One region of the Bacillus sp. MT94 genome, then DNA from elsewhere that is predicted to be linked to it. Evidence: riboswitches for the same ligand, from Rfam matches in the RefSeq annotation. Region 1 holds a riboswitch; each other region holds the start of a gene.

Region 1 (8,421 bases):
AACAAGGAAACATATAGAGAAATCTGAAGAACCTGAAAACTATTGTATGTAGTTTGTTCATCTCAAGTACAATAAAAGAGTCTTACCTCTGTAGGCAAGACTCCACTAGTGTAGCTGTATAATATTTACATATCAACTAAAAAACAGAAACCATATAACACCAAGTAGCAGAATCCTAATATTCCTCCTACAGCTAATACTTGTTTAAACCAACTCTTAAATTTTATATTACTGTAAATATCTTGAACTTTTTCCATATTTCCTCCTATTAAGGCGAACCCTTAAAGACTCTCACTTCGTTATGGTACCATTAAAGAATGGCTAATAGAGGTCAAATATTGTCAAAACGTATAAATATGCAATATTGCATACAGAAATGTATTGTTACAAATGTAAGCGTTTACTATAATAAGTGTATAAAGTTTAATCACATCCCAGTACTAACAAAAGAGGAGGAAATAATATGGAAATCGCAATGGCAGTTTTAAAATTTATAGGTGGAGCAATCCCATTAGTTCAAGAGCTTCTAAAAGCATTTATGTAAATTCACTATTTAGCAATTATTTATAAAAATTATCATTCGTATGAGTAAAGCCCCTTTAACAATATTAGGGGGCTTTTTAAATTTCTACATATTTAAGGTTACGTCACATCAATATCAAGTTAAAAGTAAATTTTAAGAATAAACCTATAGAGGATATTTTATAGTGAATCAAGATCCTTTTACAAAGTTGTAGGCATTAAACTCCTACGGCTTTTATTATACTTTATTGAAGTAAAAAGTCTCTTCAGATTATCTCTCCGTTTCAAAAAACTCAATCCACTCCCCATCAGGACCAGCGAAGAATATGTAACGTGTTCCATCTGGTAATGTTTCGATTTCTTCTCCTAGTAAAAAGGTTACTGCGTGTTTCTTTAGTCTCTCGATTTCATCTTCTAATGAATCTACCTTAAAGCAAATGTGATGTACTTTTCCTTCTGCTGGCAAGGAAGAATTGTAGCCTTCAATTAATTCGAGTAGCGTTTCTTTCGATTCTTCCACACCTAAAAAAGCGAGTTTTAAGTCTGGATTCGGGTGCCCCATACGTTGAAGGAGCTGTAAGCCGACTACTTCTTCATAAAATGAGATAGATGCTTCTAAGTTTGCAACCATAAGTCCTACGTGTTCAATTCTTCTAACTGGCATGTAGATTCCTTCTTTCTGAAAATTATATACAATATATTATTGAAAATTAAGAAAATAAGCAAGATAAAAACCTTACAAATTTTAGCGTGTTGTATGGTATAGTGAGAAAGTATGTTTGGGGAGAAGGAAGGAGATTATACGATGAATACACCTACTCAAACTCCTTCATTATCAGAAACGATGAAAGAGTGGCATTATGCATTAGCATATGAAATTAAACATTGGAAAACGATAGGTGGTAGTAAAATTTCTATCATGAACGGTCGTTTTTTATATACAGATTATGAGAATACAGTGTATGTATTTCAGCTTATTTCGGAAGTAAGCTTACCTGAAGGTTCACCAATTCGAATTGAGTTCGATGGTGAGGAAGCGACAGGAGAAGTATTATCTGTACATGGATTAGAAATAGAACTGAAATTAAATGATTATATACAAGGTGAAATAAGAGAAGCGGTTTTATACAGTGAACCGTGGCAACTTTTAGAGCAACTGCAAGAGCGATTGAAAGAAGCACGTAAAGATAAGCTAAAACGTAATCGTATAAAGCGTCTCGTTGATGGGACGAGCAGTCCGAAACATATTGAGAAGATGAAAAATCCGAAAAATGAACTGGCATATCGCGCATTTTACAATCCGACAACGTACGTATGGGGACCACCTGGAACAGGGAAGTCTTACAATTTATCACGTATTATTTCGGCTCATTATCAAAAAGGAAAATCGGTACTTGTGTTAGCTCATAGTAACGCGGCAGTAGACGTATTAATGAGTGAAGTAACGAAGCAAATTGAAAAGAAAAAGAAATGGACGCCTGGCGAAATTGTTCGTTACGGTTATAGTCAGCATGAACATATACGAAATCATGGAACGTTACTTGCATCGAAATTAGTTGAAACGACGAACGGATCATGGGGTGAGGAAAGACTCTACTTAGAAGAGACACGCCAAGATCTTCGTGAAAAAATCTTATCGTATAAAGCAACATCTGCTGATAAGAAGCGTATACAAGAGATTGAAAGTGAGCTTCGAAAGCAAAAGGCGAAAATTAAAGAAGTAGAAAAAGAATATATTGAAAATGCGAAAGTAATTGGTGCAACTTTATCGAAATGTGCCATTGATTCACTTATTTATGAGCGTACATTCGATTTAGTTGTCGTAGATGAAGTGAGTATGGCGTTCGTTCCGCAAATCGCATTAGCTGCTTCACTTGGGAAACGTATCGTCGTTTGCGGTGACTTTTTACAGTTACCTCCAATTGCGATGGCGAACCATGAACTCGTTCGCAAATGGCTTGGGGAAGATATGTTTTACCATGCTGGGATTGTTGAGTCTGTTAATAAATCAGAAGCACACCCAAACCTATTTATATTGCAGGAACAAAGACGTATGCATGCGGATATATCGAAGTTTACGAATTCGTTTATTTATAAAAATAGAGTATACGATCATCCGTCTGTTTCAGAGCGTAAAGAACTTGCGCAATTGCAGCCGTTCGCAAATGAAGCGAGTGTTTTATTTGATACGAGCCAAATGGGAGCTTTTTCGTTAAAAGATGCTGCTTCTGGTTCCCGTTTTAACATTATGTCTGGTTTAGTAGCGATGCAAATGATGTTAATCGGATTGTTAGACGGTGTTCAGTCGATTGGTGTTGTGACACCTTACAGGGCGCAGTCACGCTTTTTATCGACGTATATTAGAGAAATGTTGCAGAGAACGAAATATCAAAACATACCAGTTTTAGCGGCGACAGTTCATAAGTTTCAAGGTTCTGAAAGAGATATGATGATCTTTGATACGGTTGACAGTTATCCGCAAGAACGACCTGGCGTGTTATTCTTTGACCATAAAAATCATCGCCTCGTCAATGTAGCAGTGACAAGGGCGAGAGGGAAGTTCATTCAATTATCAGATTGCCATTATATGCGTAAAAATCTTTCTAGAAAACAAGCGTTATCACAATTAACAGCTCATATAGAACGTCACGGAGATGTGTATGATCGCACGACATCAAGACAATTGTGGGAACGGAAAATTTCGAAACGTTTACGCTGGTTTATGGAAATGAATCTTGAAGAGCCGAAAGGGCTATTAAAAGATATTTTAGCCGCAAAACGAAAAATTATTATTTCACTGCCAAGTACGAAACAAGTAGATAAACGAGTATGGCAAGCGTTAATGCGTACAAATGCACAAATAACAGTTTATAGTGATGGATCAGTTCCGCTGAAAAATGTAAAGTTACAAAGACAAAATAAAGCATTCCCATTCTTAGTAATTGATGATGAAATCTTCTGGGCAGGCGCACCGCTTACATCTCAAATGATATTTGAAGGTAGTACGGAATTTCCGTACGTATGTGCAAGACTGCAAGCACCTGAGACAATTGGTGTATTAAAAGGATTTTTAGATATTCGGTAAATTCGGATAGGAATTCCTTGACTTTTACTTGGAATGAACTTAGAATAAAAAATAATTTAATATAATTTTATGAAAATTCTTATCACGAGAGGTGGAGGGACTGGCCCTATGATACCTCGGCAGCGGATTCGTTATGAATACTGTGCCAATTCCAGCAAGGTAACTTGAAAGATAAGAAAGAAGCTCATTTTGACTGTATATACAGAAGCCTCTTTCTATCTTTTAGAAAGAGGCTTTTTTACGTGAAAATAAAAGGAGGAAGAACAATGGGAGCGACAGGAGTAACGTCACAAAGAAAAACAATTGAAGAGAGTATCGAAAGAAATAAGGAAAAGTACATAGAAACAAGTCATGATATTCATGCGAATCCAGAGATTGGTAACCAAGAGTTTTACGCATCTAGGACGTTAAGTTTATTGCTAGGCAGTGCAGGATTTCAGTTGCAGCACAATATAGCTGGACATGAAACGGGGTTTATTGCGCGAAAAAGTTCTGGAAAACAAGGACCGGCAATTGCATTTTTAGCGGAGTACGACGCTTTACCAGGATTAGGCCATGCGTGTGGTCACAATTTAATTGGCACAATTAGCGTTGCAGCAGCAATTGCATTATCAGAAACACTTGAAGAAATTGGCGGGGAAGTTGTCGTGTTTGGTACACCAGCAGAAGAAGGTGGGCCAAATGGTAGCGCGAAATCAAGTTATGTAAAGGCAGGTTTATTTAAAGACATTGATGCGGCGCTTATGATTCATCCGAGCGGAAAAACAGCGACAACGAGTCCTTCACTAGCAGTCGATCCACTTGATTTTCATTTTTACGGAAAAACAGCTCACGCTGCAGCTTCACCAGAAGAAGGGATTAATGCATTAGATGCGGTTATTCAGCTCTATAACGGTATAAACGCACTTCGCCAACAACTTCCGTCAGACGTGAGAATTCATGGCGTCATTACAGAAGGCGGAAAAGCACCTAACATTATTCCTGACTATGCCGCGGCTAGGTTCTTCATCCGTGCAGCAACGCGAAAGAGATGCGCGGAAGTAACAGAAAAAGTAAGAAACATTGCTGAGGGAGCAGCGTTAGCAACAGGTGCAAAAGTAAAAATCCATCAATTCCAAAATGAAATCGATGAATTACTCGTAACAAAAACATATAACGATATCGTAGCGGAAGAACTAGAACTATTAGGTGAAGATGTAAATCGTAAAGAAAGAGTAGGGATTGGTTCAACCGATGCAGGAAACGTCAGCCAAGTTGTGCCGACAATTCATCCGTACATTAAAATTGGTCCAGATGACTTAATTGCGCATACGAATGAATTTAGAGAAGCAGCACGTTCAGAACTAGGAGATAAAGCATTAATTACATCGGCAAAAGCATTAGCGAATACAGCGTATCGATTAATTACAGAAGAAGGGTTGTTAGAGAAGATGAAGGAGGAGTTTAGGGAGGCACAGAGGAATCAGGGGTAAGGGGATTAAGGCGCTCTTTTCGAAGAGCAATCTAATTAATAAGTAGAGATATAAAAAGAACATTGAAAAATCAATGTTCTTTTTTGTTTGCTAGTCATTGATTTTGTTGGTTTTTCTCAAGAAAGAGAAAATTTTACTGTTAGTGAGGATAATACGTATCCCTTTATTAGAATGATAATTTCTCCTCGAACTCACTCTTTAAAACAATTAAAGGAGATGATAATCCGAATTGCATTAACGAGTCTAAAAACGCAGCGAGGGAATCCATCGAATCGCTCATGACCTTCATCATATAATTAAATTCCCCGCTAATTCGATATAAATCAGTTACTTCAGGAGCGGCATTACAATATTGGATGAAATCAGAGCATTGGCTCGTTTTAAACATGATGAATGCTTGAATGCTTTTATTAATTTTGGAAGGCTCAAATTTCGTTCGGTAAGCCGCTATAACTCCTTGATCTTCAAGTTTATTCATACGCTCCTTTACAGCAGGTTGCGTCATGGATATAATCCGTCCTATTTCTGAAACAGAAATTCTCGCATTTTCATACAACAAGTTCATAATCTTATGATCGATTTCATCCAGTTTTACTGTGTTTTGCATTGTGTAGCCTCCTTATTTTATTTTCTAAAGTGAATCACAAATTATAACTATAATATCATAAGTGAACGAACTAAATTACCTATAAATCTGTATTTAAAATGTTTGGTTTTTGCATGAAAATATAAGTATAGGATTTATCAAAAGGGAATTTAGGAAGGTTGGAAATATATGAAGAATCTTGATGGGAAAGTAGCGTTAGTAACAGGGGCGAGTCGAGGAATTGGTCGTGCGATTGCGATGAGATTGGCAAACGACGGTGCATTAGTTGCGATTCACTACGGCCGAAATAAGGCAGCTGCAGATGAAACAATTAGTGAGATTGAATCTAATGGAGGAAAAGCGTTTTTAATTGAAGCAGAACTCAATTCAATGGATGGTGTCAAACAGTTAGTAGAACAATTGAAGAATGAATTACAAATAAGAGTTGGTACATCAGAGATTGATATTTTAGTAAACAATGCAGGGATAGGTACACAAGGGACGATTGAAAATACGACAGAAGAAATTTTTGATGAAATTATGGCCGTAAATATTAAGGCGCCATTCTTTTTAATTCAGCAAACATTACCGTTACTACGAGTAGAAGGGCGCGTTATTAACATTTCATCAGCGGAAGTAAGACTTGGTTTTACAGGGTCCATTGCATACGGTTTAAGTAAAGGTGCACTAAATACGATGACACTTCCTCTAGCTAAACATCTTGGAGAAAGAGGTATAACAGTGAATACAATTATGCCTGGATATACGAAGACAGATATAAATGCGAAATTGCTAGATGATCCGGAAATACGAAATTTTGCTACGAATTCATCTGTGTTCGAACGAATAGGGCAAGTTGAAGATATTGCAGATGCAGTAGCATTCCTTGCTTCTGCTGATAGCCGCTGGATAACAGGGCAGATTTTAGATGTTTCTGGAGGGTTTTGTTTATAGGGGCACTACTCCATACCCATCAAGCTAATCAAGTAAATTACTAGATATGAAACGATCCTTGTTTCATATCTGGTAATTTATAGAAAGATAGGCATGCTAAAGAAGTCTATTAAAACGTGATTTTTTGGCTAGGCAACTTGAATAAGGGGGCATTTCTTTTTCTTAAGTTGATGGGTATGTATGGTGACCTCTATTAGACGATAGTGAATTAACAATTTCGGGGTTCAGTTCAACTTTATTCAAAATAAGATTTTTTTGCAGTAAAATCAATGTTAGTGGAACTTTTTTAATCAAACTAATTTAAAAATTAACATAAATACTTGCAATGTTTAAATTAGTACTATATAGTTCTAGTTATGACAAAGGTAAAATTAATGAATCAAAAACGTGTGATTGAAGTAGCTGCAACATTATTTTTAGAAAAAGGGTTTGCTTATACAAGTATGGATGAATTAGTACGTGTAAGCAAAGTTTCAAAGTCTAATGTGTATTATCACTTTTCTAATAAGGAAGTATTATTAGAAGGGGTCGTTGATTATTGGATTGAAATGTATCAATCTGCAATTGATGACGTACTTTCTCAGAACCAATTTTTAGTTGAAGATCGTATCCAACTGTTTTTAAAGCAATTATCACAAGGAGTTCAGTCGAGAGAGTATAAGGGGAGCTGTCCATTTATTACTCTTTATATTCAAAGTCCTAAACAGGCCACGCAAATAAAAGAAAAAATAGGTCTTTTTTTTACAGGATTACAAAAGAAAGTTTCTCTATTACTTAAACAAGGGGTAGAGAATGGAGAATTTAGAAATACGATTCATATTGATGAGGTTGCATCACTTTTTATTACAAATCTTGAAGGAGCGTTATTTATTTCAGAAACATTGAAGGATGTAACTGTAATCACGAAAACAGCAGATCATTTTTTAAAATTGCTTCGATAAAAGAAGCATTTTTTTTAAATCAAATTAGTACTGATTAGTACTAAAAGGGGAATTTTATATGAGAACAGTATTTTTAACTGGTGGAACAGGCTTTATTGGACAGCAATTAGTGAAAGAATTAGCCAAAGAGGATGTTAAAATTCTTCTTTTAGTAAGGTCGAAAAGTAAAGCAATACGCCTTTTTCAAGAAAGAGGAAACTTAAAAAAGGAAGTTATGCACTTTATTGAAGGTGATTTGACGAAAATAGATTTAGGTCTAAGTGCTGAAGATAAGGAGAGGGTATTGAAAACGGATGTGATTATTCACGCAGGAGGCCCCATGGATATTCAAGCGACAAGTAAAGAGGCAGCTTCCGTATTTTTACATGGTGCCAAACATATTAGTGACTTAGCTAAAAGTATTCATCAATTGAAGGGCTTGCAACAATTTATTCATGTTGTAGGTTATATGAGTCCCTTTAATGATAAAAATAGCAAGATTGCAATTGATGTGTTTCAAGAAGGAAATAATTATTTGAAAATAAAAAATCCATATGAGAGAACAAAATTTTTAGCAGATCTTTATATCCGTCAGCAGGCATCAGCAGTAGGTTATCCGCTTTCTGTAATTAATCCGCCAACTGTAGTCGGTAGTAGTAAAACAGGGAGTACAGAGCAGATAGCAGGATTAGGTTTGCTTGTGATGAGTATGCGAAGAGGGCTCATGCCAATGATTCCTGGAGGTAAGGGATATAGGTTACCACTTATTTCAAACGATGAGCTTGCGAAGTTTATTGTGCAGGTTTTCAGATTAGAGCAACCGACTATTCAAACATATACACTTGTTGAAGACAAACAGCACGATCAGAACATTGCTGAGTT
Region 2 (8,421 bases), on a different contig from region 1:
GTGTCTAGATTTCAAAAGATAGCGGGAGGAGAATTAAGTAGTGTTAGAGCCACCATTTCTCCTGCGGAAGCAAAATAACATCCACATCAAAATTCTCTTTAAACCAATCATACATCAATGTCTCTTTTACTAAATATTCAGAGGCAGAGTGTGACACGCCAATTAGAGACATATTCGTTTCTTTTACATAATCCATAATGAGCGAGTATTTATGTCGGCCGTAATCATTGTCGATATGGCAATGGATTTCTCCTGTAATATATGCTTCAGCACCTTTTTCTTCTGCTTCCTTCATTAAAGATACAACATCGCCACATCCAGCGATAATTGCGATTTTTTTGATGGAATCATGTCGTTTACCTTCGAAGTCTGTGTAAGGAATCTGGAAGAGTTGTTTTAGATGTTTTTGGAGTGCTTCTGTTGATGTTTCATCTATTTCACAAATAAGGCCAACTGGTTCTTGTTCTGGACCTCCATATGCAAAGTTGTCCACTACAGTAGCATTTAATGCTTTTGCAATTGAAATACTCGTTCCATGTGTTTGATGAAAATCCATTGGTACGTGACATGTATATATAGAAAGTTGTTTTTCCTTTATTCCTTGCAAATATTTTTCAGGAATTGGTATGAAACCGCGGCCTGATCTTCCAATTGGATCACCGCACTCCATTACAAGGGGATGGTGCATAAAGATTAAATCACCGGGTGTGGATTGTGAAATGAATGTTTCAAGAACGTCATCTGTAGGGAATACAGCGAAAAATACTTTGTTTACATTTTCAGATCCGTGGATCATAAGGCCGTTAAATAAATCTACAAAATTTGCTTCGAAAAATTGTTGCCAAGGAAATTTGATAGGATCATATACGGCTGGGATAAATCGACTAAAGGCGCTATCTTTTCCGTATTTTTCAATTTGAAATAAGTGATCGAGTGATTGCTCTATTTTTTTTAAGGCTGGCATGTTTGATAATCCTCCTTAAGATGATTCTTGCTTTATGAGTTGTTTGTATTCTTCGTAGCAAAATAAGAAGCGGATAGGAAACAAATAAAACCTAGAATCCAGCCAATAGAAGGAGAATAGGGAAGTACATGCTGTAATAGCATTCCGCTAGAAATGAAGAAACTACTAAATAGACCTAATAACATAGGATATCGTTGTAGTTTGAACACAGATAGTAAACATCCTTTCTCCTGCATGAACTACTCATAAAAGCTCGATTGCTGAAACTTTATCACATACATTGTATATTAGTCTTAATTTTCTGTATATAACTTTTAAGAAAAATGGTGATACAATATATGAATGATAAGAGAAGAGAGGATGAAGATTAACATATGTACGTTACTGTAACAGAAGCAGCATATAAAAAGATTATGGATACGATTCCAAGCGAAGCGAAATATATAAAGTTATTTTATGATAATGAGGGTTGCGGTTGTGTCATGAGCGGAATCATCGATTTAGTAGCTGTAGCAGAAAAAGATGAGCGCGATGTGGATATTGAATCAAGCACAATGAATTTTATCGCTGATCGTACAAAGCTTGTATTTATGGACGATAAGTTAACGGTTGATTGGCATGAAGGTGGAGGAACTTTTCAGTTGAAGAGCCCAAGCCAGTTTTATAATCCAAATATGAAATTACACGTTCGAGTATAGTAAAGGAAATGTGAGTCCAAAATGTATTTTGGACTCACATTTTTTTATTTTATAAGTCGCTATTATTGTCGATATATTGAAAAAATCGCTGATATAAATGGAGTTGCGCTGATATATTTGGGGAATCGCCGGTATAAATGGAGTTGCGCCGATATATTCAGAAAATCGCCGATATAATTTCATTTACCAAAACGTCCCAATAGTAAAAAGATTTTTTCACATAATGAAATGTACATGTGATTGAATTTTCTGTATAATCTTCTTTGCGGAGGGGATACGCATGAGAAGATGGGGAATTGAGTTATTAATTTTAAGTGTTGTTATTATTTGGGGGATTAACTATACGATTGCAAAGTATGGATTTTTAGAATTTACAGCAATTGAATTTACTGCACTTCGTATGATGGCGGCGGCACCGCTCCTGTTACTTCTTACCTTTTTTATTGAAAAGTCGGTTGATATGGAGCGAAAGGATATACCTAGACTAATCATCGTTAGCGTTGTAGGTATTGTACTGTATCAAACGTTATTTATGGAAACTGTCAAATATACATCCGCTACAAATGCCTCTTTACTCATTTCTATTTCACCTATTTTTACAACTGTATTTGCGATTTTTCTGAAACAAGAAAATTTTTCTTCTCGAAAGTTAATCGGTTCTATGATTGCTTTTGTTGGTGCAGCATTAGTTTTAGTAGCAGGACATTCACTTACTAGTTCTTTTTATGGCAATGGAATTGGACTTATTACATCAATATGCTGGGGGCTTTATCCTGTTTTAGCAGGACCATTAATTAAAAAATATTCAGCATTACGTGTTACAGCATGGTCTGCATTAGTGGGTGCGATTCCGCTATTATTGTTAAGTGGTCCGCATGTGTTTGTCAGGCCATTTCACATTACTCACGGAATGACACTATTTGCTTTACTATATTCTATTTTCTTTGTCACAGTATTTGGTCTAGTAATGTGGTATGTTGGTGTTCAAAAAATTGGGGCGTCACATACGATGGTATATATGTATATAACGCCGCTTGTAGCTGTTTTATTTGCAGCTGTCTGGGCAAATGAATATGTATCGTTTCAACAAATCATCGGTGGAATTATCATTTTTGTCGGTCTATGGTTTGTGAAATCGGAGAAAGTAAAAGTTCATTCTATTGCAGGGGAACCTATATCAAAATAGGAAAACAGATCACCTATGATCTGCTTTCCTATTTTTTTATTTTTGGTAAGAAGATGAGAAATAAGATAGCAGTAATAAGTGGAATTAAGTTTAAAAATGGAATACGGAAGAGTGTAATAAGAATAATACCTGGAAGAAGAACACCGAGGACAGCGTAAAAAATGCTATGGTTTTTCGTGTACCAATACAATGAAAGTCCGATAAGTGCAGGGATAATGAGGTGAATGAGAGCCATTAAAAAATAAATCATTAGACGCCCCCTTTATTTGTGTGCTTATTACATCATATCCGTATGTTCATAGATTGATATCATTTTTTTCATAAATGGACGAAAAAAGTTTGAAAAACCGTCACAAAATATGAGAATATAATGTTTGAAATCTTGTATAATATTATTTTCTAAAAACATTTAAACAACATAAACATACTGTTTATGTTGTTTTTAATTTGAGTGAAATGGATGTAAGGAATATGAATTTGAAAGAAATTTTTTGTTGGATAGATAAGAACGAATGAAGAGAGGTACAGCATGATTAGTATGTCACTAAGATCATTTAAAATCCAATCGTATTATATACTAGGTATTTTGTTACTAGGTTGGATGTTAACACCGTTTTCAGCACACTTTTTAGGCGCTGGAATTGGGCTTATTGTAAGTATGTATTGCGTTTGGCTTCTAGGGAGAAGAATTGAGAAGCTTGGAGATAGTATTGTAAAGAAGACGAAAGCACCGACACTAGGTATGTTTAACCGTTTTGCAGCTGCCATTTTGGGTGCTATTATTATGTACGAAATTGAGCACCACATGGTTATGTGGGCATTTGCAGTAGGGATTATGGGTGGTTATTTCTTAATCGTTGTGAATTTAGGATACTATAGCATGAAAGATGAGAAAGAACTAACAAAGAGCTAAAAGAGATAAAAAGATAAAAGACTTCTTTTTAGATGGAATAGATGATCCAGCCACGAATAGAAGCGGTCAGGGCCTTTTTTAACCCCATACGATGTGAAACCCGAGAGATGTAGCGAGTAGGGATATAATGTATATATTCGAAGCTGTAATTTTATAATCTAGGTCACAGATGAAGAGATTAGCATTTCACTTTATATAAGATATAGAAAGAAGCTTACGTTTTCACGTAAGCTTCTTTTTTATGTAAGTGTGTGTAACCGTTAAGCCGCATTGGGTTTTGTCGGTGAGTACGCGAAACTTTACGGTTACACGACACTTATTCATATGAGTAAAGGGTTATTCCAACAGAAAGTTTTAATTTAAGCGATTGGACCGCCTAAGTTAATGATATCTTCAGAAACGCTTTCGAACTTTTTGAAGTTCTCTTTGAATTCATTTGCAAGCTCGATTGCTTTTGCTTTGTAAGCAGCTTTATCAGCCCAAGTTTGTTCAGGCATTAACACTTCGTCAGGTACACCTGGTACGTGAAGTGGAACTTCAAGACCGAAGATGTCATGTTTAGCTGTTTCAGTTTTTGCAAGTTCGCCGCTTAATGCTGCTTGAATCATTGCACGAGTATAACCTAAGTTCATACGTTTACCAACGCCGTATTCGCCGCCAGTCCAGCCAGTGTTTACTAGGAATACTTTCGCATCGTGTTTCTCGATTTTTTCACCAAGCATTTCAGCGTAGCGAGATGCATCAAGTGGTAAGAATGGTGAACCGAAGCAAGTTGAGAATGTAGCTTGCGGAGATGTAACGCCGCGCTCTGTTCCTGCTAGTTTACTAGTGTAACCACTTAAGAAATGATACATAGCTTGCTCTTTTGATAACTTACTGATTGGAGGCAATACGCCAGATGCATCAGCAGTTAAGAAAATAATTGTATTTGGGTGTCCAGCAACACTTGGCAGTACGATATTGTCGATCGCATGCATAGGGTATGCAGCACGAGTATTTTCTGTTAAAGTAGTATCGTTGTAGTCGGCGATACGCGTTTGGTCATTAATGATAACGTTTTCTAAAACAGATCCAAATTTGATTGCATCGAAAATTTGTGGTTCTTTCTCGTGAGAAAGGTTTACACATTTTGCATAGCAACCGCCTTCAATATTGAATACACCGTTATCAGACCAACCGTGCTCATCATCACCGATTAATTTACGGTTTGGATCAGCAGATAATGTTGTTTTACCTGTTCCAGATAAACCGAAGAATAGTGCTACGTCGCCTTCTTCACCTACGTTTGCAGAGCAATGCATAGAAAGGATATCTTGTTCAGGTAATAAGAAGTTCATAATAGAGAAGATTGATTTTTTCATTTCTCCAGCGTATTCTGTACCACCAATTAGTACGATACGTTTTTCGAATGAAACCATAATGAATGCTTCAGAGTTTGTACCGTCAACAGCTGGATCAGCTTTGAAATTCGGTGCAGAAACAATTGTGAACTCTGATTCATGAGTTGTTAATTCTTCTTCAGTTGGACGAATGAATAATTGATGTACAAATAAATTGTGCCATGCATATTCGTTAATAACTTGAATTGGTAGGCGGTAATTGCGGTCAGCGCCTGCAAATCCTTTGAAGACGAATAACTCTTCTTTTTCTTTTAAGTATTCTAAAACTTTAGTATATAATTTATTAAAATGTTCTTCAGAAATCGGTTGGTTCACAGCTCCCCAAGCAATTTTGTCAGCAACCGATGCTTCTTTCACAATAAATTTATCTTTAGGAGAACGTCCTGTATATTTTCCAGTTGAAGCAGAAACGGCACCAGTCGAAGTTAATTTCCCTTCATTTCGCATTAATACTTTTTCCACTAATTGCGGAACACTTAGTTGAATCTGTGCATTGCTTCCGTTCAATAATTCGTGTAAACCAATTTGGACATTCACAGTACTCATATTTATATACCATCCTTTTCATTTAATGAAATATTTCTCGTAATCCCCAACAAGAGTATAACACAATTATATAAATAATGTATACTATTTATTTCTTTTTGTTTGTGTGAATGCATTATTTCCCTATTAATATTTCATTTCAGGCGTATTGAGAAAAACTTTCAGGAAAATGTGAATATTAATTGACAAATGAATATCATTTCTTTAGTATAGGTTGGGACGGATACTCTCTTATCCCGAGCTGGCGGAGGGACAGGCCCGATGAAGCCCAGCAACCTCACTTGTATTGATAAATGCAGGTGAATAGGTGCTAAAACCTGTGCGAGGCTACAGGTCTCGAACGATAAGAGCGAAGGGCAAAAAGCAGTATGCAAGTAGCAAATTAAACCTTTCCTCTATGTAAAGTAGGAAAGGTTTTTCTGTATGCTTGTGTGGGAGAATAAATGTATGTCGCAGTTTGTGGCAAATTAAGGATGAGTTCCGTACAATATATACAATTACTGTAGGGAGGTTTACCACATGACAAAAAAACGTCATCTGTTCACATCTGAGTCTGTAACTGAAGGACATCCAGATAAAATTTGTGACCAAATTTCTGATTCAATTTTAGATGCGATCTTATCAAAAGACGCAAATGCACGTGTAGCTTGTGAAACAACTGTAACAACTGGTTTAGTATTGGTAGCGGGGGAAATTACGACTTCTACTTACGTAGATATTCCAAAAATCGTTCGTGAAACAATTCAAGGCATTGGTTACACACGCGCAAAATACGGATTCGATGCAGAAACTTGTGCTGTTTTAACATCTATCGATGAGCAGTCTGCTGACATCGCTATGGGTGTTGACCAAGCGCTAGAAGCACGCGAAGGTCAAATGACTGACGCTGAGATTGAGGCAATTGGTGCAGGAGACCAAGGTTTAATGTTTGGTTTCGCATGTAATGAAACACAAGAGTTAATGCCACTTCCAATCTCGCTTGCTCACAAATTAGCTCGCCGTTTAACTGAAGTACGTAAAGATGATACATTATCATACTTACGTCCAGATGGAAAAACGCAAGTTACAGTTGAGTATGATGAAAATGGTAAACCAGTACGTGTTGATACTATCGTAATTTCTACACAACATCACCCAGATGTTACATGGGAAGAAATCGATCGCGACTTAAAAGAGCACGTAATTAAAGCTGTAGTACCAGCAGAATTAATGGATGGAGAAACGAAATTCTTCATTAATCCAACTGGCCGCTTCGTAATTGGTGGACCACAAGGTGATGCTGGTTTAACAGGACGTAAAATCATCGTTGATACTTACGGTGGATACGCTCGCCATGGCGGCGGTGCATTCTCTGGTAAAGATGCAACAAAAGTTGACCGTTCTGCAGCATATGCAGCTCGTTATGTTGCGAAAAACATCGTAGCAGCTGGTCTTGCTGACAAAGCAGAAGTACAACTTGCATACGCAATCGGTGTAGCACAACCAGTATCAATTTCAGTTGATACATTCGGCACAGGTAAAGTATCTGAAGACGTACTAGTAGAACTAGTTCGTAACAACTTCGATCTTCGCCCAGCTGGTATTATTAAAATGCTAGACTTACGTCGCCCAATTTACAAACAAACAGCAGCTTACGGCCACTTCGGACGTACTGATGTAGATCTTTCATGGGAACGTACAGACAAAGCTGCAGCTTTAAAAGAGCAAGCTGGTCTATAATATATGAAAAAAAGCTTTGCGCGGTGAGCGCAAAGCTTTTTTTATTTCGTTTTACTTATAATTTGAATGCATGATTTGCAATATACTTCGCCTTCTAGCTCAATATACTTTTTCGTATTAGTCATGCCTTTTCATACGTTTGTATTTCCTTTTTACATGATTTACAAAGGATGGGTTTCTTCTGGAACATACGTGATCAACCTTTCATTTGACGTACTTTACCTGCGCAAAAGGCACTACTTAGTAAAAATAGTGTCGCGAATATAATGCTTACTAATGTAGCGTATGGAATTGCACCTTTTAAGGAAAAGCCGACAGTGATGGAAGCGATGAATAAGAGGATGAATGTTGTTGTTAATTTTTTATAAAGTTCCATACTATGTAGACCTCCAATTTATTTTTTAGTACAAGTTTTAAAATTGAATTCTATTATGTAGAAAATATAAAGAGTAACTAAAGATGTGTAGTCTAGGAGTATAAGAAAGTGCACTTTCCTTTTTGTGGGTTATTATACTTATATTGTATCATGGCGCATGATTGGCTTCATACATAATTGTGTAAAGATATGTATGATAAAATGAAGAAAAGTCTTTAAGAAAGGAAAGATAAAAAATGAGTGTAACTGAACATAAAAAACAAGCTCCAAAAGAAGTGCGTTGCAAGATTGTTACGATTTCCGATACACGTACGGAAGAAACGGATAAGAGCGGACAACTATTACATGAATTGTTAAAAGAAGCGGGCCATACAGTAACCTCTTATGAAATTGTAAAAGATGATAAAGAAAGTATTCAGCAAGCAGTGTTAGCTGGTTATCATAAGGAAGATGTAGATGTTGTATTAACAAATGGCGGTACTGGTATTACGAAGCGTGATGTAACAATTGAAGCAGTGTCAGCTCTATTAGATAAAGAGATTGTCGGGTTTGGTGAGTTGTTCCGCATGATTAGTTATTTAGAAGATATCGGGAGCAGCGCAATGTTAAGTAGAGCGAT
Region 3 (6,194 bases), on a different contig from region 1:
CTGCAACGACTTTGTTAACTTTTGCAACAAGTGAAGCGAAAAATTGTGTTGGCAATGATGTTACTATCTCAGAAGGTTGAAATAATTTCATACTTTCCACCTCTTTTGAAAGTTGTTACAATTCTAGTGACAAATGATATAATCTTTCCAGTATTTTGTAAAGAAAAAAATAAGAATGGGGCTGAAAAAATGAAAGTCGCATGTATTCAAATGGATATTGTTTTTGGAGATGTAGAAAAAAATATTGAGAATGCTAAAAATAAAATAAGCGAAGCTATGAAGGAAAGGCCAGATGTTATCGTCTTACCAGAACTATGGACAACAGGATATGATTTAACGAGACTTTCTGAAATTGCAGATAGGGATGGAGTGGAAACGAAAGAAAAGTTAATAGAATGGGCGAAGCAATATGATGTACATATTGTTGGTGGTTCTATAGCAAAGCAAACAGAGCAAGGCGTTACAAATACGATGTATGTTGTAAATAATGAAGGACAGCTAGTCAACGAATATAGTAAAGTACATTTATTTCAGCTTATGGATGAACATAAATATTTAATAGCCGGTAATGGTACGGGCGAATTTAAGCTGGATGATGTTGAATGCGCTGGAACAATTTGTTATGATATTCGTTTTCCAGAGTGGATGCGTGTCCATACTGCTAAAGGGGCAAAAGTATTATTTGTTGTAGCTGAATGGCCATTAGTTCGTTTAGCACATTGGCGTTTGCTATTGCAAGCAAGAGCAGTTGAAAATCAGTGTTATGTTGTTGCATGTAATAGAGCAGGAAAGGATCCAAATAATGTATTTGCGGGTCATTCTTTAATTGTGGACCCTTGGGGTGAAGTTGTAGTAGAGGCGAATGAAGAGGAATCAATTTTATTTGGAGAGCTTGAATTCGAGAAAATTAAAGAAGTACGTAAAGGAATTCCAGTTTTTGCGGATCGCCGTCCAGAATTATACAAATAAAATGTTGACAAGTGATTTTTATTCTTGGTATAGTCTTCAACATAAAGTTAAAAATTCAAAAAATTATACAACTCTTATCAAGAGCAGGTGGAGGGATTTGGCCCGATGAAGCCCAGCAACCGACCGTAATACCATTGTGAAATGGGGCGTTTATTACGCCAAAAGGCACGGTGCTAATTCCAGCAGAAAGTAAAACTTTCTGGCAGATAAGAGGGGAGAAGATAAACTTCAAACCTCTTTCTTAGTGGAAAGAGGTTTTTCTATGTTAGAAAAACCTCTGAATTTAAAAAGGGGGAGAAGACGATGGGATATTATTCATTAACAGAAATAACAGCTGTACAATATGCGAAAGATCATGGCTACTTTGAAGCGAAGGCAAATGTCGTTTGTCATGAAATTGGAGACGGAAACTTAAATTACGTGTTCAAATTAGATGATGGAGAGAAATCGATTATAATAAAACAAGCACTGCCTTATGCGAAAGTAGTTGGTGAAAGCTGGCCATTGTCTATAAAAAGAGCAACGATTGAAAGCAAGGCATTACAAATTTTTGCGCAGTATGTACCGGATTATGTTCCAGTAGTGTACAGTCATGATGAAGAGTTAGCGATAACGGTAATAGAAGACTTATCAAGACTAACAATTACAAGAAAAGGATTAATAGACGGAGAAGAATATCCGCTTTTATCCCAGCATATCGGCCGTTTTCTAGCACATGTTTTATTTTACACTTCAGATTTTGGTTTACAGTCAGAAGAGAAGAGGGTACTAGAAGGTACCTTTGTAAATCCGGACCTTTGTAAAATTACAGAGGATTTAGTGTTTACAGATCCGTTTGGACATTATGATACAAATGATTATGAGCCAGATTTACAGCTCGTGGTTGATGAACTTTGGAGTGATAAAACTTTAAAACTAAAAGTAGCACAATATAAATATAAGTTCTTAACAAGAAAAGAAACTCTTATTCATGGTGATTTACATACTGGTAGTATTTTTTCGTCACCTTCTGAAACGAAAGTGATTGATCCAGAATTTGCGACATATGGCCCATTTGGATTTGACATAGGTCAATTTATTGCAAATCTATTATTAAATGCTTTATCTAGAGAAGAAGAGAAAAGAAGTGTACTATTTTTCCATATAGAAAAGACGTGGAGTTATTTTGTAGAAACTTTTACAAAGTTATGGATTGGAGAAGGTGTAGAAGCATATACGAAAGAAAAACAATGGTTACCAATTATTTTGCAAAATATCTTTACTGATGCAGTTGGATTTGCCGGATGTGAACTGATTCGTAGAACAATTGGTTTAGCTCATGTAGCAGATTTAGATGAAATAGAAAATAAAGAAACAAGAATTCAAGCTAAGAAACAAGCGCTATCCTTAGGTAAAGAACTAATAAAATATGAATCTAAAAGTGCTGATATTCAACTGTTTCGAACATTATTTCAACAGACAGTTTCAGGGGGCGTAAAAGCGTGAGTACAATTGTTACTGTTCCGAGATCTGTAAGCTGGAAAGGTGATGCAATTGCGGTATTAAATCAAACGAAATTGCCGCATAGCACAGAATACAAAACATTGACGACTATTGAAGAGGTTTGGAAAAGCATCGTAATGTTAGAAGTACGAGGAGCGCCTGCAATTGGAATTGTAGCTGCATTTGGCTTAGCGCTTGCATCAAAAAAATATAACATTGTACATATTGAAGAATTTCAAAAGAAGTTTAATAGAGATTGTAATTATTTAGGAACGTCACGCCCGACAGCAGTAAATTTATTTTGGGCAATTGATCGTATGAGAGAATCTATTCGAGAGATTACTACAATAAAAGAAGCACAAAAAACATTAGAAGAAGAAGCGCTTCGCATTCAGCAGGAAGATGAAGAGGTGTGCCGAAATATTGGGGAATATGCGTTAACATGTTTTAAAGATGGCGATAATATTTTAACAATCTGTAACGCTGGAAGTATCGCAACTGCCAGATATGGAACTGCATTAGCTCCCTTTTATATTGGAAAAGAGAAAGGTGTGCGTTTACATGCATATGCGTGTGAAACGAGACCAGTTTTACAAGGTGGTCGCTTAACGACCTGGGAATTGAAGCAAGCAAATATTGATGTGACCCTTATTACAGATAATACTGCAGCTCATGCTATTCAAACGAAAGAAATAAATGCAATTATTGTAGGGGCGGATCGAATTGTCGCAAATGGAGATACGGCAAATAAAATAGGGACAATGAATTTAGCTATTTTAGCAAAGCACTTTGATATCCCATTTTATGTTGCTGCGCCACTGTCAACATTTGATGTTACGAAAGAAACTGGAGCCGAAATAATTATTGAAGAAAGAGATGAAACAGAAGTTACGAAAATCTTTGGAAAACAAGTAGCACCAATTGGAACGAATGTTTATAACCCTGCATTTGACGTAACACCGAACGAATTAATTACAGGAATTATTACTGAGAAAGGTATTATAAGCGGGGATTATAAACGAGAAATTGCATCATTATTTGAAAAACAGGCTAATACATAATAGCTTGTTTTTTTATGCCTAAATGCATTGTTTTCTCTTACTTATATAATGAAAGGAGGAGAAGAGGATGGAAGAGTGGATCAAGATGATAGGTAATGTAGGGTTTCCAATTGTTGTAACATTATATTTACTCCACCGTATTGAAAGTAAATTAGAGGGGGTAATTGTTGCAATTGAGAAGCTCCCGCGGCAATTACTAAAGTACGAAGATCCTCGCAATAAAAAATAAAGTTTGCTCTTCTTGAGCAAACTTTATTTTTTATTGAGCAGTATAGCCACCATCGATAACGACAGCTTGACCAGTAATACCTTTAGCTTTTTCACTCGCTAAAAACATAGCATAATCAGCGATTTCTTGTACTTGTAATAAGCGCTTTTGTGGGACGAGTGGATAAATAACATCTTCTAAAACATTTTCAAGTGGTACATTTCGTGTAGTAGCTAAGTCTTGTAGTTGATTACGTACAAGAGGGGTATCGACATAACCAGGGCAAAGGGCATTAACAGTAATACCATGCGTAGCACCTTCTAAAGCGGCAACTTTTGTTAATCCAATTACGCCATGTTTTGCACTATTGTAGGCAGCTTTTCCAGCAAACCCGACAAGGCCGTTAATAGAAGCGACATTAATAATACGACCATATTTTTGTTGTTTCATAATCGGAAAGGCATGCTTAATTGCGATAAACGGAGCAATTTGCATAATTTGAATTAGTAGCTCAAACTTTTCCGTTGGAAAGTCTTCAATGGGTGAAACGTGTTGCATTCCTGCGTTGTTAATTAATATATCTAATGAACCGAAATGACTAACTGTTTGAGAAATTGATGCTGTAATTTCCTCTTCAGATGTAACGTCACATTTTAAACCGATAGCTTGAAAACCTTCACTTTGTAATTGCTCAGCAGCTTCTTTCGCACGTTCTTCAAGACGATCAGTAATCACAACTTTTGCACCTTCTTTTGCAAAAGCACTTCCCATTTCATATCCAATACCACTCGCAGCACCTGTTAAAAAGACAACTCGATTTGTAACCATGATGAAAAACATCCCTTCATAATAAAGTTTTCATAGTGCTCTATTTAGAGAGGTTATAATGAAAATCCTGCAAACATTTGGAAAAAATATCGTTAGCTATCTTGTTTTGCAAAATAGTCTTTGCTATACTATTTTGTAAAGCAAGATACTTACGCTTATCTATCTTGTAAAACAAGATAGTAGGAGGATTTGAATTATGTCGACAAGTCAAATGCTGAAAGGGATCTTAGAAGGATGCTTACTTGCTATTATTTCTGAAGGCGAAATATACGGTTATGAAATGAGTGAGAAGCTAGCAAAGTATGGTTTTACAATGGCGAGTGAGGGAAGTATTTATCCGTTATTAATACGAATGCAAAAAGAAGGATTAATAACAAGCGTAATGAAGGAATCTCCATCTGGTCCAAAGAGAAAATATTACACATTAACAGAAAAAGGCGAGGAAGCACTTGATGAATTTATGGATCGCTGGGAAGCGATGCAAAGTAGTGTAGAACGTCTACTTGAAGGGAAGGGAAGGAGAAAATAATGTTATCAAGTGAAGCACGAAAGTTTTTGTTAGATATGAGATTATTTTTGACGGCAAAGAGTGTGAAAGAAAATGATATTGAAAACTTTTTAGAAGACGCAGAACTTCATTTAATAGAAGGTGAGAGTGAGGGGAAGAGTGTAGAAGATATTTTCGGAAGCTCACCGAAAGAATATGCAAATGAACTTGTAAAAGTGATGGAAAGAGATAGACAGGAAACGTGGAAGCAAATTGGTTTTACAGTAATGAATATCGTATCTTTTTGGATTATTGCTTCTATCTTAATAGTGAGTAATGGAATGTTACAGATTTCACTTATTCAGTGTATTGGTTACAGTTTTTCATTGATTTTAGTTGTTATGGGTCCTAATTTTCTACTTCGCAAAATGACCTTCGTCACAAGCTTTACAAAAACATGGTTTTCCATGTGGTCTTTAGTTATGATTGCTCCATTGTTTTTATTAGGAGCTGTTACGATATTAGATGTGATATATCCTACAAAAATGCTCACATTCACCGAAGTCCAAAGTTATATAGTAGCTGGTGGGATTTTTATCATCACAGTAGCGATAAATATATATTTTGAAGGATGGTTTAAAAACTTATATTTAATCATTCCACTTTCTATTATGTTACTGTTTAAAACATTTACATCTGAAGATCTCATGCCAATGTTATTTCAAATTATATGTTTATACGGAAGTTTGTTTATTTTAATTTTCTTTGAAATTATGATGAAGACGAATAGAAGAGAAATGGTTAAATAAGGGGGTGATAAAAGTGCTATCGAATGAAGGGCAAAAGTTTTTAGATGATACTCAAGGGTATTTACGAACAAAGGGCATTAGAGAAGCTGATATTCTTTTCTTTATAGAAGATGCGGAAGTTCATTTAATAGAAGGAGAAAAGAGAGGGAAGAGTGTAAATGATATATTCGGTCATGCTCCAAAAGAGTATGCAAATCAACTTGCCAAAGAGATGGAAGTTGATAAAAAAGGGAATTATAAATTATTGCTTTATTTCATTATAAATTTATTAGCATTCACGATGATGAAGAGTGTATTTTTTAGTGAAGTCGACCATCGTTTGTCTTATTCTTTAATTGAATTAATCGGAT
Region 4 (8,421 bases), on a different contig from region 1:
TTTAATTGTCAAGTTTTAAAAATAAGCTAGGGCATTCATACAAACGATACAATTCCTACAATCATACACTAAAAAAGGAATTTATAGAGTGAAAAGCGAAGATAACATTCTCAATTAGCTTGTTAATATGTATCTCTCACAAATTAAAGTTTATTGGAGAACAGTCTTTTAAAAAAGTTTGTGAGGAATTCAGTAGAACAAGATATATGAAGTGAGTGAAGACTAGTGATGAACATACTACATTTTTTATTAGAGAATACGGTTTTCCAAAATGTGTTACAAGATCTGCAGTTAAATGTCCTTTATATAGAAAATGGATGTAAGCATCAACAAACGGTAGAAAATATCCATCCAAAATGTATGTTTATAGCAAATAGTTTTGAAGAGGGCGAACTATTATTTCAAAGAACGAAACCACACATTATCATTACGTATGTAACAGATTATTCTCAAATAAAATATATAAAGAATATGTATACTCCGCACAGTACATTCATTGTCATTTGGGATCAACAAATAACAAAAGAATTCACAGATGTACTTGCATTAGGAATACGTAATATTGTAATAGCTCCTGTAACTCCGCAAGCAGTGTTAGAGGAAGTGAATAAGAGTTTGTATCAACTTTCTTTAGTAAGGCAAGTCGGTTTGCAGCAGGAATTGCTTCAAACGATGTTTGATTTTCAAAATGATCTATTATTTATAGTAGAAGATGATGAGATTGTTGATTGTAATACAAATTTTTTAGCTTTTTTTGGATATGAAAATCTGTTTGCCTATCGTGAGCAACATTTAGTATTTGCTGAACATTTTATTAGAGAAAGTGGATACTATTCGACGACGCATGATATCACATGGTTAGACGATACTTTATCAAGTGGTAGAAGAATTAAGATGCTAAATTATGAAGGGGTAGTATCCACTTTTTTATTACGTGCGACACCATTGCCAGAAGATTTATCAAGATTTATTGTAAAGTGCACGGAAATTACAGAATTAGATGAAATCTATCAAGAGCAAGAAAGACTTGCTATGGTAGATTCATTGACAGAGATTTATAATCGTTTAAAGTTTCAACAAATACTAGAGGTAGAGTGGGAAAAGGTAATACGTAGTGATGAGAAAATAGCTATCATTTTATTTGATATAGATAATTTTAAAACGGTTAATGACACATATGGTCATGATTTTGGTGATTTGGCATTAATACAACTTGCAGAGCTTATGAAATCTAAAGTGGAGCAACAACATGTATTTGCAAGATGGGGAGGAGAAGAATTCATTATATTAGTGACAAATACAGTAGAAAAGGAAGCATTTCAAGTTGCGGAGTCATTACGATTCTTCATTGAAACAAAGCAATTCACTGGAATTTCGAAGCTAACAGCTAGCTTTGGAGTTGCGTTATATGAACAAGGAACTACAAGAGAAGAATTAATGCAACGAGCGGACATTGCATTATATGAAGCGAAAAAAAATGGGAAGAATCAAGTATGTGTGTATAGAAAAGAAAAAATGTAATTTTTCGCAACAAATTGTTGCGATTTTTTTTTATTGTTTGATAATAGAATAGGGGGACAATTTTTAGTGAAGGAATTATGGAGGATCAATATGATAAAAAAAGTAATGGTGATGGCTTCACTGTCTGCTATAGTTGGCGGCGGAGTATACTATTTTCTTGTTAGCCCCAATATAAAGGAAAACACTGTATTAACAACTAAAGTGAATCCTACTATTGAATCAGAAGTACAAGGGAATATAGAAGAAAAAGAAGAGCAACAAATTGATTATGCTAGCATATCTCAAAAATTAGATCAATATTTAGTCGGAAAGCAATTTAATGGAACAGTTTTGGTAACAGATAAAGAGCGTGTTATATTGAATAAAGGATATGGGTATGCTGATGTTCAAAATAAAATAGAAAATACGCCTCAAACAAAATATCGTATTGGTTCTATTACGAAAACAGTTGTTGCCACATCTATTTTACAGTTGCAAGAACAAGGTAAATTGAATATTCAAGATAATGTAAATAAATATATTCCTTCATTTCCGGAGAATAAAAATATTACACTATATCATTTGTTAACCCATACCTCTGGTTTACCTGAACATGCGAAAGGAAATGTGAATGCTGCTTCCCGTTTACAGTTAGTTAATTGGATTGGACGTCAAAATTTAGAATTTCCTGCAGGAACAGGTTGGAGATATACAGATTATAATTATATGGTTCTTGCTTATATAATAGAACATATCTCGAAAAAACCTTTAGGAGATTACATAAAAGAAAACATATTTGTAAAAGCAGATATGCATGAATCCGGTATGGGAAATATGGTACCTGGAGATAAAAATTTTACAAAGGGTTATGTGAAAAAAAATCAAGAGCTTGTACCAGCGCAGAAGTTAGGCATGGATTGGCTATATGGTTGTGGTGAGATGTATACGACAGTTGGAGATATGAAGAAGTTAGACGAAGCAATTATAAATGGAAAACTTCTTTCTGAACAAAGTATACAAGCAATGTTTTCGCCTTCAGCAGAACGGAAATATGCATTTAGTTTTTATATATATCCAGATTATTTTCATAATCATGGTGTATTATCTGGTTGGAACACTTTCAATAATTTTAATAAAGAAAAAGGAATTTTTGTTATGTTATTTTCAAATGTAAAAAATAGTATGGATGATGACTTTAATAAAGAGTTCCGAAAGATGGTAAATGATTTATTAGAACAAAGGGGATGAGAAAATGGAACATAAAACTTTATCAATAGGTTTCATTGGTATTGGCGTAATGGGAAAAAGTATGGTTTATCACTTAATGCAAGATGGTCATAAAGTATATGTATATAATAGAACGAAAGCAAAAACAGATTCTTTAGTGCAAGATGGTGCACAATGGTGTGATACGCCAAAAGAGTTAGTGAAGCAAGTTGATATTGTAATGACAATGGTTGGATATCCACATGATGTAGAAGAAGTGTATTTTGGTATAGAAGGAATTATAGAACATGCAAAAGAAGGTACGATAGCAATTGACTTTACGACATCTACACCTACTTTAGCAAAACGTATTAATGAAGTTGCAAAAAGCAAAAATATATATACATTAGATGCACCTGTCTCAGGAGGAGATGTTGGTGCGAAAGAAGCAAAACTCGCAATTATGGTAGGTGGAGAGAAAGAAATATATGATAGATGCTTACCTTTACTTGAAAAGTTAGGAACAAACATTCAATTACAAGGACCAGCTGGGAGTGGACAACATACAAAAATGTGCAATCAAATTGCGATTGCTTCCAATATGATTGGAGTATGTGAGGCTGTTGCTTACGCGAAGAAGGCTGGATTGAATCCAGATAAAGTGTTAGAGAGTATTTCAACAGGGGCAGCAGGTAGTTGGTCATTAAGTAATTTAGCTCCTCGAATGTTAAAAGGAGACTTTGAGCCAGGATTTTATGTAAAGCATTTTATGAAAGATATGAAGATTGCTTTAGAGGAAGCAGAAAAATTACAATTACCAGTCCCAGGCTTAAGTTTGGCGAAAGAATTGTATGAAGAGTTAATTAAGGATGGCGAAGAAAATAGTGGAACACAAGTATTATATAAAAAATATATAAGGGGGTAAACGAGGTGGACCTTCAAAAGTTTGATGAGATGATTGATACTGTACAGCGAGCTACTTGTATGCAAATTAATGAAAAACAAAAAGAAGCTTTTAAACAAAAATATGATTTTGAACCAGACTTTGAATATGGAAGAGATGAGAAGGGGCATTATGTAATTCGAACCTCTAAAAAGATGTTAGAAGAAATGGAGTTTTATTTGGCATTGAAATATGATCGTGATGGAGTGGATCTTTATATGCAAGCTGAGATTGACGGTATATTTCATGTATCTGTTAGCTATGGTGAAGATGCCCTACATCTACAAGAATTGTTTCAATTTCTAGAAGAAAATAAATAAAAGTCCTCATTTGAGGACTTTTATTTATTTAGTCATTATAAGTTAGAAGCTCGGCGACATCGTTCAACTGGGAATGGGATAATTTGTGCGATGTGATTAGGACCAAATTGTTTTGTACGAGCATGGCGTATTATATAAAAAGCACACAGAATTGAAACAGGAATAGCGCCGAATAAACCAAATAATAAAGCGCTTACACAAGATGCGACAAATCCTAAAACACCAATTTCTAACTCTTCCATAATAGCTCCTAAAATAACAGGAAATGCCCCACATGTAACTCCAAGTATAAGTGCGATAAGTAAGCTCATGATTATCCCCCTCTGTTTGCGATATTATTTTCCTTCTTAGTTAATTGTAGTATATCACATGCAAAACAGAATTTTCAGAAAAATTTCAATAAATGTTCAATAAATGTTCAATAAATGTTCAAAAAATACACTTGAAAAATCAAGGCGTTAAATTTGTGATGAAATGGTACTTTTGAGTAAATAAAAAATCAGGCTTATTTCAAAAGTGAAATAAGCCTGTTCCATAGGAGGATGTATATATGTAGAGTGAATAAAAGTTTGGAAAAGGGGATCCAAGTCCTTTTATTCAACTAACTACCTTAATAGATTGGAACCCAGCCTTCAGTTGTCACAAAAATACGAATAGCTACAACTTGACGATCATCTTGCAAGGTAAAATAATGTCTTGCATTTTCTGGAACAGATATTAGATCGCCTGGCTCAAGTTCAACATCAAAGAATTTCCCATCTTTGCCTTCAATAGCGAAAATGCCATGACCACTGACGATAAAGCGGACTTCGTCGTCTGTATGATGATGTTCTTTTTGGAAATTAATTAATAATTCGTCAAGGTTAGGTGTGCTATTTGAAAGTGAAATTACATCATGTGCTTTATAACCTCGACGTGCTGAAACATCAGCGATTTCTTTTGAAAAAACAGCTAATATTTCAGCTTTGTTTTCATCTGTTAAAGAATAATTTTCATTTAAATGAGTAGGAAGTTTAGAAATATTCCATTTCTCATATAAAACGCATTCCTCTTGTAGAAATTTAGATACTTCCACTTCATTTTCAATACGAGTATTTACTTCATGAATACGAATTTGCGCCATTAGAAACGCCTCCTTGAATTGATAATAGTTTTATATGAAATTGGAATAAAAACTCATAAGCTTCTAATCTCTTCTTTGCATCAAAGCTATCTCGGCCCCATACGGTAATACCGTGGTTACGGATTAATACCGCTCCCGAATCACCTTGTATATGCTTTCGGAAGTTTTCTCCAAGCGTTGGGATATGGGCATGGTTTTCGATAATAGGAATGTGAATTGTTGCCCCTTCTTCCCAAATATCGAGAGCTTTAATAATTTCTTGATTTTGAAGGGTAACTGCATCACTATATAAATTTGTGATGACATTATTATCAGTTGTATGAACATGAAGTACGCACCCGGCATTCGTATTGTTATAAATATGTGTATGCAATATTGTTTCTGCTGAAGGGCGTAATTCAGTCTCTAAAACGGGAACTCCTACATGATCTACTAATAGAAAATCATCTGGAGTGGTTTTTGTTTTATCTTTACCGCTTGCTGTAATGAGAAAAGTAAGTGGCTCATGACTAACTTTTATAGAAATATTACCACTTGTTGCTGGGAACCAATTTCGAGTTGTTAATTCTTTTTTTATCTCGCTTAAGTCATACCATTGACGAAAAAGTTGTTTCATGATTTCACCTCCAACAAATGTTTTAATTCATTTTGAATATCATGGAATGTTTCAAACGGTGTATAAGCAATATAATTCTCTTCACACTTTGTAATAAGGAAGTCACGAGCAAATACTTTATCTGCTTGTTTCGCAGCTTGTAAATCAGTAATTGAATCTCCAATCACAATATGGAAGTCATTCGTATCACTCAATTTACGGATGAGTGATGATTTACATAATCCGCAATGATTTTGACAATGATGATCACAAGGATGAGGCCAATTCACCGTAATGTATTCATTTGAAAAATCTGTTTCATTACAGTAAATTTGCTCTTTTGGAATGAGTCCTTGTAAGAGTGGATAGACGAAGAAATCCATTCCACCTGATATAACGTAAAAAGAAATGTTATTTTCATTTACAAATTGTATAAATTCATGAAAACCATTACGAATTTCAGCAGTTTCTATTAAAAATTGAATAATTTCATCGTGCAGATGAGTAGGTATTAATCGAAATAATTGAGAAACACCTTCTTGAATAGATAGCTCTTGTGATAAAATTCTATTCTTTACTTCTTCAGCTTCTGGTGGTGCGAATTTTTCCATAATGGACATAATGTTATCATTATTTGTAATCGTGCCATCGAAATCACAAAATACTTGAATACTCATAATTTCACCTCATGAGAGGGATTTCCCCATATTTGTAGTGCACTATGCAAATTTATGTCATCTACTTCATGGAGTGGTTTATTTTGCAAAGTAGCATCAATTGCAGTACGGAAAGCTTTACCACCGCCTTGCGCTCCATTTGGATGTCCATGTATCCCGCCGCCAGCATTAATAACAACATCTTTACCGAAATCTCGTACAATAAAGGGAACGAAACCAGGGTGAATACCAGCAGATGGAACAGAAAAGCTCTTCTTGAAAAATGCATCGTCTTCAGTTAAATATTTTGAGATAGCAAGAGCTTCCTCTTTTTCTAGCGCAACACTTCCGTATGGAGATGGGAATAATGAAAAGTCAGCCCCAGCATAGCGTAGTAGCTTTCCGAGTAATAATGGAGATGAAATTCCATATAACTTAGATGCTGAATAAGCACCACTTACAGCAGGGTGTGCCATAATAGGAACTGGGATTTCATCATCTTCTGCAAGTGATTGCAGTACATCTAGTCCGTAAGCAAATACGTTAAATAATAGAATATCAGCTCCAGCTTGCACTGCACGTTTCGCATTTTCTTTTAAATCAAAAGTTCGTCCTGTTAAATTTACGGCATATAACGTTTTATGTCCGTATGTTTCATATACGGATTGTAAAACTTCTTTTCCAGATACAATGCGTTTCGTAAGTGGTGTTAATGCATTTTCAAATAATATTTCATCATCTTTTACTATATCTACACCACCACTTGCTTGATCACGTAATTGCGTTTTTAAATACCCAATATTTCGTCCAATCATTCCTTTAAAAATACTCATTAAAAGGGGACGATCATGCACTTGTAAAAGGTTTCGAATCCCATCTATCCCGAATTTTGGACCAGGAAAATGTTCTTTCAATTCTTCTGAAAAAGTTAAGTCAATTAATTTTACTTCGCCATCAAGGGATAGCTTTCCAAATGTAGTCGTTAAAATTGCTGGTAAATCTGGACTGAAGTTTAATAACGGATATTCGATTTTAATAATTCCGCGTTTTACTTTTTTACGTAAATACGAATTCGTATGTTCATGTTCAGCTAATTCCTCAATATGAATGACGTTGCCTTTATGTTGCTTTAATTGTTCTTGCAGTAATTGTGGCAAATGAGTCCAAGAGCCAATTGTTAAACCAAGTGCAATTTGCTCAGCCTTTTTTTCTAAGTTATGTGAATCATCATGGATTAAATACGTCGCTATAATTCCGCTCATTGTTATAACCTCCTAGTTAAATAAAAAAACCTCTCAGCTAAGGAGAGGTTTTTTTACAACCAGCTCCTTATCTGTCAGCATAATGCTGCGAGAATTAGCACCGTGTCTACGATTGTAGATCGGTTGCCGGGTTTCGTCGGGCTCGTCCCTCCACCTGCTCTTGATAAGAAGTATTTAGAAATGTTTAAATTTTTAAGATAACTGAATTTTGTCAGATATTTTTCATGTTGTCAATTACTTTTTGAAAAAATTTAATTTATCAATTCGATTAATGGCTTCTCGTAATCTATCTTCTGTATGCAAGAGACCAACACGGACATACCCTTCGCCATGTTCACCAAATCCAACACCAGGAGCAACTGCAACGTGTGCTTTTTCTAGTAAAATATCAGAAAATTGCTCGGATGTATAACCTTCTGGTACAGGAAGCCATGCAAAGAATGATCCGGTTGGAATGTCTACATTCCAACCAATTGAGTGACAAGCTGAAATAAGAGCGTTTCTCCGAGATTCGTAACTATTTACAAGATTTACTACACAAGACTGTGAACTTAATAGTGCTTCGCGAGCAGCATCTTGAATTGCACCAAAAATACTAACATACATATGATCTTGCAATAGGTTAATGGTTTCGATGACACTTTCATTTCCAACTGCAAAAGCAATACGCCAGCCAGCCATATTGAAAGTTTTTGATAACGTGTAAATTTCAATTCCTATATCTTTCGAACCATCTGCTTGCAAGAAACTAACAGGTTTTTGACCATCAAATCCGATAGCACCGTAAGCGAAATCGTGAACAACTAATATATTATG

What was found. Region 1 has a riboswitch for S-adenosylmethionine ahead of AC1Q51_RS19885 (M20 family metallopeptidase). Riboswitches for the same ligand answer to the same signal wherever they lie in the genome.
Region 2: linked by a shared signal. The riboswitch ahead of metK (methionine adenosyltransferase) and the one ahead of AC1Q51_RS19885 (M20 family metallopeptidase) in region 1 are both predicted to bind S-adenosylmethionine.
Region 3: linked by a shared signal. The riboswitch ahead of mtnK (S-methyl-5-thioribose kinase) and the one ahead of AC1Q51_RS19885 (M20 family metallopeptidase) in region 1 are both predicted to bind S-adenosylmethionine.
Region 4: linked by a shared signal. The riboswitch ahead of mtnW (2,3-diketo-5-methylthiopentyl-1-phosphate enolase) and the one ahead of AC1Q51_RS19885 (M20 family metallopeptidase) in region 1 are both predicted to bind S-adenosylmethionine.

What each region holds. Positions count from the first base shown of each region.
Region 1 covers NZ_JBXAEZ010000005.1:341,345-349,765, reverse strand. The annotation lists gene AC1Q51_RS19905 (hypothetical protein) at 126-257, opposite strand; partial or broken gene AC1Q51_RS19900 (hypothetical protein) at 357-544, shown strand; gene AC1Q51_RS19895 (VOC family protein) at 794-1,186, opposite strand; gene AC1Q51_RS19890 (AAA domain-containing protein) at 1,298-3,607, shown strand; SAM riboswitch class I at 3,684-3,785, shown strand; gene AC1Q51_RS19885 (M20 family metallopeptidase) at 3,874-5,079, shown strand; gene AC1Q51_RS19880 (Lrp/AsnC family transcriptional regulator) at 5,246-5,686, opposite strand; gene AC1Q51_RS19875 (SDR family oxidoreductase) at 5,855-6,619, shown strand; gene AC1Q51_RS19870 (TetR/AcrR family transcriptional regulator) at 6,994-7,560, shown strand; gene AC1Q51_RS19865 (alpha/beta fold hydrolase) at 7,619-8,421, shown strand, end outside.
Region 2 covers NZ_JBXAEZ010000002.1:1,022,289-1,030,709, reverse strand. The annotation lists gene AC1Q51_RS11110 (Nif3-like dinuclear metal center hexameric protein) at 44-964, opposite strand; gene AC1Q51_RS11105 (hypothetical protein) at 997-1,173, opposite strand; gene AC1Q51_RS11100 (iron-sulfur cluster biosynthesis family protein) at 1,339-1,662, shown strand; gene AC1Q51_RS11095 (DMT family transporter) at 1,943-2,848, shown strand; gene AC1Q51_RS11090 (hypothetical protein) at 2,877-3,098, opposite strand; gene AC1Q51_RS11085 (ATP synthase subunit I) at 3,378-3,761, shown strand; gene pckA (phosphoenolpyruvate carboxykinase (ATP)) at 4,121-5,707, opposite strand; SAM riboswitch class I at 5,936-6,057, shown strand; gene metK (methionine adenosyltransferase) at 6,227-7,426, shown strand; gene AC1Q51_RS11070 (hypothetical protein) at 7,623-7,802, opposite strand; gene AC1Q51_RS11065 (MogA/MoaB family molybdenum cofactor biosynthesis protein) at 8,039-8,421, shown strand, end outside.
Region 3 covers NZ_JBXAEZ010000002.1:347,920-354,113, reverse strand. The annotation lists gene AC1Q51_RS07440 (pyridoxal phosphate-dependent aminotransferase) at 1-91, opposite strand, end outside; gene AC1Q51_RS07435 (carbon-nitrogen family hydrolase) at 106-969, shown strand; SAM riboswitch class I at 1,041-1,182, shown strand; gene mtnK (S-methyl-5-thioribose kinase) at 1,273-2,454, shown strand; gene mtnA (S-methyl-5-thioribose-1-phosphate isomerase) at 2,451-3,512, shown strand; gene AC1Q51_RS07420 (YvrJ family protein) at 3,580-3,741, shown strand; gene AC1Q51_RS07415 (3-hydroxybutyrate dehydrogenase) at 3,772-4,548, opposite strand; gene AC1Q51_RS07410 (PadR family transcriptional regulator) at 4,745-5,077, shown strand; gene AC1Q51_RS07405 (DUF1129 domain-containing protein) at 5,077-5,844, shown strand; gene AC1Q51_RS07400 (DUF1129 domain-containing protein) at 5,858-6,194, shown strand, end outside.
Region 4 covers NZ_JBXAEZ010000002.1:354,620-363,040, reverse strand. The annotation lists gene AC1Q51_RS07485 (GGDEF domain-containing protein) at 229-1,521, shown strand; gene AC1Q51_RS07480 (serine hydrolase) at 1,612-2,748, shown strand; gene AC1Q51_RS07475 (NAD(P)-dependent oxidoreductase) at 2,753-3,631, shown strand; gene AC1Q51_RS07470 (DUF3909 family protein) at 3,637-3,969, shown strand; gene AC1Q51_RS07465 (hypothetical protein) at 4,005-4,280, opposite strand; gene AC1Q51_RS07460 (1,2-dihydroxy-3-keto-5-methylthiopentene dioxygenase) at 4,580-5,092, opposite strand; gene AC1Q51_RS07455 (methylthioribulose 1-phosphate dehydratase) at 5,070-5,708, opposite strand; gene mtnX (2-hydroxy-3-keto-5-methylthiopentenyl-1-phosphate phosphatase) at 5,705-6,364, opposite strand; gene mtnW (2,3-diketo-5-methylthiopentyl-1-phosphate enolase) at 6,361-7,605, opposite strand; SAM riboswitch class I at 7,670-7,775, opposite strand; gene AC1Q51_RS07440 (pyridoxal phosphate-dependent aminotransferase) at 7,840-8,421, opposite strand, start outside.